Regions from separate parts of the Streptomyces sp. HSS9-12 genome, predicted to be linked through region 2. Evidence: riboswitches for the same ligand, from Rfam matches in the RefSeq annotation. Region 2 holds a riboswitch; the other holds the start of a gene.
What was found. A riboswitch is a leader RNA that binds a small molecule or an ion and turns the genes downstream of it on or off. The one in region 2 is predicted to bind glycine.

Region 1 (4,901 bases), on a different contig from region 2:
GCCCGGATCTCGATCATCGCCTCGCAGAAGCGGTCCAGCTCAGCGAGGTCCTCGCTCTCCGTCGGCTCGATCATCAGCGTCCCCGCCACCGGGAACGACATCGTCGGCGCGTGGAAGCCGTAGTCGATCAGCCGCTTGGCCACGTCGTCCACTGTCACGCCGGTCGCCTTGGTGAGCGGCCGCAGGTCCACGATGCACTCGTGCGCGACCAGGCCGCCGGGGCCGGTGTAGAGCACCGGGTAGTGCGGCTCGAGGCGCTTGGCGATGTAGTTGGCGCTGAGCACTGCGACCTGGGTGGCCCTGCGCAGGCCCTCGGCGCCCATCAGCCGGACGTATGCCCAGGAGATGGGCAGGATGCCCGCGGAGCCCCACGGAGCGGCCGAGATCGGGCCCACGCCCGTTTCCGGGCCGGCGGCCGGCTGCAGCGGGTGGTTCGGCAGATACGGCGCGAGGTGCGCGCGCACGCCGACCGGGCCAACGCCCGGGCCGCCGCCGCCGTGCGGGACGCAGAAGGTCTTGTGCAGGTTCAGGTGCGAGACGTCGCCGCCGAACCGGCCCGGCTTGGCCAGCCCGACCAGTGCGTTGAGGTTCGCTCCGTCCACGTACACCTGGCCGCCGGCGTCGTGCACGGCCGCGCAGATGTCGGCGACGTGCTCCTCGAACACGCCGTGCGTGGACGGGTAGGTGATCATGAGCACGGCCAGCTCGTCGCGGTACTGCTCGATCTTGGCGCGCAGGTCCGCCACGTCCACCTCGCCGTCGTCGGCCGTCTTGACCACGACGACCTTCATGCCGGCCATGACAGCGCTGGCCGCGTTGGTGCCGTGCGCAGAGGACGGGATCAGGCAGATGGTGCGCTGCTCGTCGCCGTTGGCCCGGTGGTAGGCGCGTACGGCCAGCAGACCGGCCAGCTCGCCCTGGGAACCGGCGTTGGGCTGGATGGAGACCTTGTCGTACCCGGTGAGCTCGGCCAGGCGCTCCTCGAGCTCGCGGATGAGGGTCAGATAGCCCTCGGCCTGCTCCACCGGCGCGAAGGGGTGCAGCGCCCCGAACTCGGGCCAGGTGACCGGCTCCATCTCGGTGGTCGCATTGAGCTTCATTGTGCAGGAGCCCAGCGGGATCATGCCGCGGTCCAGCGCGTAGTCCCGGTCGGCCAGCTTGCGCAGGTAGCGCAGCATCGCGGTCTCGGAGCGGTGCTGGTGGAAGACCGGGTGGGTGAGGTAGTCGTCGCTGCGCAGCAGGGCGGCGGGCAGCGCTTCGCCGGTGGTGGCGCCCAGTGCCTCCACATCGGCCTCCACCCCGAAGGCGCCCCACACGGCGGTGAGCTGGACCCGCCCGGTCGTCTCGTCACAGCTGATGCCGACCTGGTCGCTGTCGATGAGCCGCAGGTTGACGCCGGCCACACGGGCGGCGGCCACGACATCGGCGGCGCGGCCCGGAACACGGGCGACGACGGTGTCGAAGTACGTCTCGTGGACGACCTCGACGCCACCGGCCCGCAGCCCCTCGGCGAGGATCGTGGCGTAGCGGTGGGTGCGCTGGGCGATGGTCTTGAGGCCCTCCGGGCCGTGGTAGACGGCGTACATGCCGGCCATCACGGCGAGCAGCACCTGAGCGGTGCAGATGTTGCTGGTGGCCTTCTCCCGGCGGATGTGCTGCTCGCGGGTCTGCAGGGCCAGGCGGTAGGCCTTGTTGCCGTCCGCGTCCACGGAGACGCCGACCAGCCGCCCGGGCAGGTTGCGCGCGTAGGTGTCCCGTACGGCCATGTAGCCGGCGTGCGGGCCGCCGAAGCCCATCGGCACGCCGAAGCGCTGGGTGGTGCCGACCGCGATGTCCGCGCCCAGTTCCCCGGGGGAGGTCAGCAGGGTCAGGGCCAGCAGGTCGGCGGCGACGGTGACGACCGCGCCCAGCCCGTGCGCCTGCTCGATGACCGGCCGCAGGTCGCGGACCTGGCCGGAGGCTCCGGGGTACTGCAGCAGGACACCGGAGACCCCGCGCTCGGCGGCCTCGGCCGGGATGCCGTCGGACAGATCGGCGACGACCACCTCAACGCCGGTCGGCTCCGCCCGGGTCTGGATGACGGCGATGGTCTGCGGGAGGCAGTCGGCGTCGATGAGGAAGACACCGTTTTTGACCTTGCCGACTCGGCGGGACAGGGCCATGGCCTCGGCGGCGGCGGTGCCCTCGTCGAGAAGCGAGGCGCCCGAGGTGGGCAGGCCGGTGAGGTCGGCGACCATGGTCTGGAAGTTGAGCAGCGCCTCGAGGCGGCCCTGCGAGATCTCCGGCTGGTACGGGGTGTATGCCGTGTACCAGGCCGGGTTCTCCATGATGTTGCGGAGAATTACCGGCGGGGTGAAGGTGCCGTGGTAGCCGAGCCCGATCATCGGGGCCAGCACCTGGTTGCGGTCTGCGAGCTGTCGCAGCTCGGCGAGTACGTCCGCCTCGCTGCGCGCGCCGGGCAGGCCCAGCGCTTCGGTGCTCTTGATGATGTCCGGCACGGCGGCAGCGGTGAGCTCGTCGAGCGAGCCGTAGCCCACCTGAGCGAGCATCTTCGCCTGGGCCTCGGTGTCGGGCCCGATGTGGCGTTGCTCGAAGGGGGTGCCACGCTCCAGACCGGAGAGTGGAATGCGATTGGCGGTCATCTGCAGAGGCCTCCTGGTCGACGCGACCTGCGAGGGGCACCCTGGCGCGGGTACCCGGACGGCCTCCCCCTCTGTCATCTCAACCTGAGAGCTTCACCGGGCCGCCGAGGCGTTCCGGCTTTCACCGTCGGTGAGGAGGGGTCCGTCCGGCATGTTGCCCGTCCGACGCCCGCCCTGCTTTCCAGAGTGACCTCGTCCGTGCGGTACGGGTGCCTGAGAGATTCCGGGGAGGATTTGCTCCTTCGGCGCCCCCGGCTTCGCTGTCGGAGGACTCTCCCGCACGGGGTCTACAGCCGCTTGCCAGCCTACCAGCGGGCCCTCTCCCCTGATCGCTCAAGTGGCCGAGCTGCGTGTTGTGCCTTTTCGTAGTTCTCACAGAGGATTTGCGACCTGTTGGAGGGACCGTGCAGACCGATATCGATCCGCGGAGCCTGATCGGCCGCAAGGCGTACGACATCGACGGCGCGAAGATCGGCACGGTGGACGAGGTCTACCTGGACGACGCGACCGGCCGGCCGGAATGGGCGGCGGTGCGCACCGGCTTCTTCGGGCGGGACGCCTTCGTGCCGCTGGAGCCCAGCGAGGTCATCGACGACACGCTGCGCGTTCCGTATCGCCGCTCCCTCATCAAGGACGCCCCGGACTTCGGCGTGGGCCGCCATCTGTCCCCCGAACAGGAGCTGCAGCTCTACCACCACTACGGGCTGGACGTCTCCGGATCGCGCGAGGAGCCGCCCGAGGACCAGGACTTCGGCAAGATCGCCGGCGAGGACACCTGAGGCACCAGCGGCAACGGATCGGCGGGCTCCAGTGCCGGGTCGTCAACGGCGAAGGTGCGCACCCGGCCGGGCTCCGACCCCGGCTCCTCGAAGCGCACGGTGACCCTGCCGAGGCCGCTTCCCTGCACCCAACCCGGGCCGTACTCCGTATGGCGTACGTCCAGCCCCGGCAGCCATCGGCGGACGACGGGCTCAGCCTCCGCCTGCCGCTCCCCCGCCTCAACTGCGGTGTGCGGCCCGCCGCCCGCCGGCGGCGCCGCTTCCGCTTGCGCCTCCGCCTCCGCCCGCTCGCTCGCCGCCTGCGCGAACAGGTCTTCCTGGGTGAAGTCGGCAAGACCGCTCACACCTACGCCCAGCAGCCGTACGCCGCCCGTGGTGTCCACGGACTCCAGCAGCCGCCCCGCGGCCTCCCGGATCACGGTGGGGTCGTCGGTGGGCCCGCGCAGCGTCTCGGAGCGCGTCAGCGTGGAGAAGTCGAAGCGCCGTACCTTCAGCACGACCGTGCGCCCTGAGCGGCCGGCGGAGCGCAGCCGCTGGACGCAGCGGTCGGCCAGCCGCTCAACCTCCGTCCGCACCCTCGCCCTGTCGTGCAGGTCGACGTCGAAGGTGTCCTCCACGGAGACGGATTTGGCGTCCCGGTCGGCGACCACCGGCCGGTCGTCCTGGCCGCACGCCATGGTGTACAGCGAGGCGCCATGGGCCTTGCCCAGCAGCCGGACCAGTTCGTCCTCTCCGGCCTCCGCCATCTCCCCGACGGTCGTGATGCCGGCCCTGCGCAGATGCTCGGCCGTCGCCGGTCCGACGCCGGGCAGGGTACGGACCGGCAGGGGGGCGAGAAGCTCACGCTCGGTGCCCGGCGGGATAAGGACCAGCCCGTCGGGCTTGGCCTGCTCGGATGCGATCTTGGCCAGCATCTTGGAGCCGGCCAGCCCGACCGATCCGGTGAGCCCGGTGGTGGCCCGGATGTCGTGACGCAGCCGCTCCCCCACCTCGCGGGCCCCGGCCGGCGTGGTCACTGCCCCGCCCGCCTCCAGATCGACGAACGCCTCGTCCAGGCTCAGCGGCTCCACGAGCGGGGACAGAGCGTGCAGAAGTTCCATGACCTGGTCGCTGACCTGGCGGTAGAGCGTGAAGCGTGGGGTGAGGAAAGCGGCGTTGGGGCACAGCCGCCGGGCCTGCGCCATCGCCATGGCCGAGTGAACCCCGAAGACGCGGGCCTCGTACGACGCCGTGGCGACCACGCCCCGCGGGCCCAGTCCGCCGACGATGACCGGCTTGCGGCGCAGACTGGGTTTCGCCGCCTGTTCCACGGCGGCGTAGAACGCATCCATGTCCAGATGCAGGATCGTCGGCGCGCCTCTCACAGGTCCGATGCTGCCGCACCGCACTGACATTCGCCCTGGGGCGGAGGTAAGGATCCACTGGAGCGCCGCGGGCGTCAGACCGCGCGGTTGCGCCGCCGCGCCAGCTCATCCGCGGG
Region 2 (4,901 bases):
GTCCCTTGGACGGGTGGCGGGTGGGCAGGTGGTGTCGGTTAGCTGATGAAGGCGGCGTACTCATCGGCGGAGAGCAGGTCCTCCGGCTCGTCGCTCACCTTCACCTTGAACAGCCAGCCGCCCTCGAAGGGGGCGGAGTTCACCAGCGCCGGGTCGTCCACCACATCCTGGTTGACCTCGGTGACCTCTCCGGACACGGGCGCGTACAGGTCGCTGACGGACTTGGTCGACTCCAGCTCGCCGCAGGGTTCGCCCGCGGTCACGGTGTCGCCGACCTCCGGGAGCTGGACGTAGACGACGTCACCGAGTGCGTCGGCGGCGTGCGAGGTGATGCCCACGGTGGACACGCCCTCCTCGGCGGGCGAGATCCACTCGTGCTCCTTGCTGTAGCGCAGCTGCTGGGGGTTGCTCATGACCTGAATTCTCCTGGATGCAAGGGACTGCTCGTGAATGGGGTCTTGACAGGTAAGACGGTTCGGTGTGAGAGGCGCCACGTGGCGGAGCCGCGGACCGGCGCTCAGCGCTGCCGCTTGTAGAAGGGGAGAGCGACGACCTCGTACGGCTCGTGGCTGCCGCGGATGTCCACGGTGATGCCTTCCGTACCCGGCTCGGCGTGGGCGGCGTCGACATACGCGATGGCGAGCGGCTTGCCGAGGGTGGGGGACGGGGCACCGGAGGTGACCTCGCCGATGACCGTGCCGGAGCCGTTCTCCACGACCGGGTAGCCCGCCCGCGGTACCCGGCGGCCGGTGGCGACCAGCCCCACCAGCTTGCGCGGCGGGGCCTCCTCGGCCTGCTTGGCCGCGGCTTCCAGGGCCTCCCGGCCGACGAAGCGGCCGCCGTTCGTCGTCTTGTCGAACTTCACGACCCGGCCGAGGCCCGCGTCGAAGGGGGTGAGCGCGGTGGTCAGCTCGTGCCCGTACAGCGGCATGCCCGCCTCCAGGCGCAGGGTGTCCCGGCAGGACAGACCGCAGGGGACCAGGCCGGCGTCCTTGCCCGCCTCGGTCAGCGCCTGCCACAGCGCTTCAGCGTCGCCCGGGGCGACGAACAGCTCGAAGCCGTCCTCGCCGGTGTAGCCGGTCCGGGCGATGAGTGCGGAGACGCCGGCGACGGTGCCGGGCAGGCCCGCGTAGTACTTCAGCCCGTCCAGATCGGCGTCGGTGACCGACTTCAAGATCCCCGGTGCTTCGGGCCCCTGGACGGCGATCAGTGCGTAGTTGTCGCGGTCGTCCCGGACGGCCGCGTCGAAGCCGCCCTGCCGCCGCTTGATGGCGTCCAGCACCACCTGGGCGTTGGAGGCGTTGGCCACCACCATGAAGTCCTGCTCGGCGAGGCGGTAGACGATCAGGTCGTCGAGGATGCCGCCGGACTCCTCGCAGATCATGGTGTAGCGGGCGCGGCCGACGGCGAGTGCGGAGAGGTTGCCGACCAGTGCGTAGTCGAGCAGCTCACCGGCCTGTGGGCCGGTCACGGTGATCTCGCCCATGTGCGAGAGGTCGAAGAGTCCGGCGCGGGTGCGGACGGCGAGGTGCTCGTCGCGCTCGCTGCCGTAGCGCAGCGGCATGTCCCAGCCCGCGAAGTCGGTCATGGTCGCACCGAGCGCGCGATGGACCGCATCGAGTGCTGTGCGGCGTGGAGCGTCGGTCATGAGGGTCAGGCTCCCGTGGGGTCGATGGCGAGGCGCTGTCGGAAAACACAGCCTCCCCATCTGTCATCGGAACCTGAGAGGTTCGCCACGACCCCGCACGTGAGTGGGTCACGGCTTGCACCTTGGGTGGGACCGCACGTAGCGGCCCGCTTTTCAGATCTGCCTCGCCCGCGCAGTACTGGGGCCTGAGAGATTCAAGGGAGGACTTGCTCCTTCGGCGCCCCGGGCGGCCGACACAGCTGCCGGTCTCCGAGGACTCTCCCGCGCGGGTTTATACGGCCGGTATGGAGTTGGCGGGCTCATCATTGCACGGCCGGGCGGGTATGGGCAGGCCGGTGGCGAGGTATTGAGGTTTACGGCATTACCTTTTCTTGACAGTCTGCTCGGAGGGCCCACGGCGACCTTATGAACGGGGAGGACGATCACGGTGCACTGGCATAGTGCGTGCGCGACGACCGCTGAGGTCGTCGCGCACGGGGGCATTGCCCCAGGTACCTCCCACAGATACGAGCTGTTCCCAGGGGATGCCCCCACCCGGACGAAGTCCGCAGGAGCGATGCCGGCACCGCCGCAGCCGCACGCTTTCACGCCCGGTCGATTCCAGTCCGCGCTCGACCTGCGGGGACCGGACTCCGGGGAGACATCCGCCGACCGTGAGCAGCCCGTACGGCAGCTGCACTACCCGGCCGGTGACGTGGTCGTCGTCTCAGGGCTGCCGGGCAGCGGCAAGAGCACGCTGATGAAGCGGACCGTCGCAGGACGCGACGCCCGCGGCGCCGCCGTACACCGGATCGACTCCCAGGACACCCGGGACCGCTGGGAGCGCCGACTGCCTGCCGCGCTGCCGTACGGGATCTACCGGCCCCTGGTGCGGATCGCGCACTATGCGGGGCTGCGCCGGGCCCTGCGCTCCGGTCGCAGCATCGTCGTACACGACTGCGGCTCGCACGCCTGGGTACGGCGCTGGCTGGCCCGCGACGCGCGGCGCCGCGGGCGCGCGGTGCACCTGGTGCTGCTGGATGTGCCGCCGCGGACGGCCCTGGCCGGTCAGGCCTCCCGTGGGCGCGGGGTCTCCGACTACGCCTTCGGGCGGCACCGCGGTGCGGTGCGACGGCTGGTGGCCGACGTGGAGGGCGGGCGGCTGCCGGATGGCTGCGCATCCGCCGTACTGCTGGACCGCCCGGCTGCCGACGCTTTGCAGGGCATCGGCTTCCGGTAGGCCCCCGCACCGCCCTCCGTGTCAGTCGGCCCAGCTGGTCAGGAGTTCTGCGGCAGCATCAGGGGCGCCGGCAGGGTGGAGGCCTCCTGCATGTTGTCGTCCAGCGGCGGCAGATCCTTGAGCACATCGCCGATGGCGGCGGTGAGGAGGTCCTGGAGGGCTGCCGTGATGGCCTGCACGTCGCCGGAGGAGAGGGCCTCGCGCAGCGCGTCGATCTCTTCGTCGAGATCCTCGGCAGGAACGTCCTCGGAGGTGGATGTGGAGGGGGTGCTCTCGGCGGAGCTGGGTGCGGTGCTGGGGGCCGCGGTGTTCTCGGGCAGGCTCGGTGGGGTGCTGGGGGAGTCGGCGTTTTCAGGCAGGCTGGGTGCGGTGTTGGGGGTGGTGGTGTTCTCGGGGGAGCTGGGTGCGGTGTTGGGGGTGGCGGTGTTCTCGGGGGAGCTGGGTGCGGTGCTGGGGGAGTCGGCGCTTTCAGGCAGGCTGGGTGCGGTGCCGGTGGTGGCGGTCTCGGGCACACTCGGCGCGGTGCTGGGGGATGCGGCGTTCTCAGACAAGCTGGGTCCGGTGCTCGGTGGGGTGTTGTTCTCGGGCAGGCTGGGTCCGGTGCTGGGGGATGCGGCGTTCTCAGCGGCGCTGGTTTCGGCGTTCTCAGCGGCGCTGGTTTCGTTGGCTTCGACGCTGGTCTCAGCGTTGGTGGAGGGCAGGGCCGCGGCGTCCCCGCTGCCGTGCTGATCCTGCTGGGCAGCCTTCGCCCCGGCCAGGGCGGCGGCCTTGAGCAACAGCCCGAGGCTGAGACTTGATGCGTTTGCGAGGTTCGTCCGGTCCGGCTGGACGGCTGTGGAGGTGCTGGACTCGCGGTCGGGCTGCGCAGCGGCGCCCTGTGTCAGCGGCGCGAGCGCCTCCTTGATCGCGTCGATCCGCTGGTCGCTCTCGTCGGCCGAGAGCTTGTTGCCAGGAGCTTCCTTCACGGACTCCAGAAGATCGGTGATGGGCGGCAGGACATTGCCGAAGCGGCCGAGCGTCTCTGTCTGGTCGAGCAGCTGGTCGCTGCCCGGGGCCGGCGCGGCCGGTCCCGAGGCGGGAGGGACGGGGAGCGGCGGGGAGTCGGATGCGCTTACGGAACGAATGGGAGCGTCGGCCATCGCCGGGGCGGCTGCGCCGAGGGTGCCGAACGCCAGGGCGCCACACACGACGGACGAGGCGAGAATGCCGGTCTTCCCTCTTACGGGCATGGAGGGTTTCCCTTCAGTGGTATGAACGGCTTTACCGATCACAGTGCGAAGGAATGGACACGCAGCGCAACTGGTCAACTGCGGAGAGTCGTGGCATGTGGTCGTCGGGAGATGTCCTCGTCTGTCCCGTTGACCAGGCGCTTCGCTGCGGATCGGATGCAACCGGCGGCAACGCTTACGGATGCAGCCGTTAGGGTGCGTGTGCACGTGGTACGAAACGGTGGTGGGGCGCGATGAGCATGGCGGCGGAGCAGCACGGCTACTCCATGCCTTCCGGCGGATTTCCCGGCAATGAACTGGAAGAGGTGCTCGCCGCCTCCCTCGGCGTCGACGGCGCGGGCCCCCGGATCGTCGAGGTGCTCGGCCGCAGCCATGTCTGGGTCCCGCTGCCGAACGGTGGGAGTCCCCACAGCCGCGATCTCGACCTGCCCACGGTCGAGATCCACGGCGCCGCGTACGTCCCGGTGTTCAGCTCCGAGGAGCAGTTCCTGCAGGTCGTCGGCGCCCATATGTCGTACACCATCGCCCCGGCCCGGGAGTTCGCCCGCGGTCTGCCGCCGCAGCTGGGTATCGCGGTCAATCCGGGCGGCGCGGTCGGCGTGCCGCTGCCGCCGTCCGCCGTCGCCGAGCTGTGCCGCGTCGGCCGCACCGAACTCGATGGCGCCGCAAGTGGCGGCCGGGTGCGGCTCTTTGAGCCCGACTGGCAGGAGGAGCCCGTCGACTTTCTCGCCGCGGCCGCCGGCGAGTTCGCCACGACGGGGGTCGTCCGCACCGCGCGCCGGGCCCTGGCCAGTGTGGAGGGCGA

Region 1: another riboswitch for glycine. It lies ahead of gcvP (aminomethyl-transferring glycine dehydrogenase); the one in region 2 lies ahead of gcvT (glycine cleavage system aminomethyltransferase GcvT).

The regions. Positions count from the first base shown of each region.
Region 1 covers NZ_JBUEGC010000083.1:9,267-14,167, reverse strand. Annotated here, with positions in the region: gene gcvP (aminomethyl-transferring glycine dehydrogenase) at 1-2,642, opposite strand, end outside; glycine riboswitch at 2,834-2,931, opposite strand; gene ACY34J_RS27965 (PRC-barrel domain-containing protein) at 3,047-3,421, shown strand; gene ACY34J_RS27960 (DNA polymerase IV) at 3,340-4,785, opposite strand; gene ACY34J_RS27955 (MerR family transcriptional regulator) at 4,860-4,901, opposite strand, start outside.
Region 2 covers NZ_JBUEGC010000037.1:62-4,962, forward strand. Annotated here, with positions in the region: gene gcvH (glycine cleavage system protein GcvH) at 39-413, opposite strand; gene gcvT (glycine cleavage system aminomethyltransferase GcvT) at 518-1,648, opposite strand; glycine riboswitch at 1,699-1,811, opposite strand; glycine riboswitch at 1,812-1,922, opposite strand; gene ACY34J_RS19705 (AAA family ATPase) at 2,205-2,867, shown strand; gene ACY34J_RS19710 (hypothetical protein) at 2,906-4,096, opposite strand; gene ACY34J_RS19715 (enhanced serine sensitivity protein SseB) at 4,330-4,901, shown strand, end outside.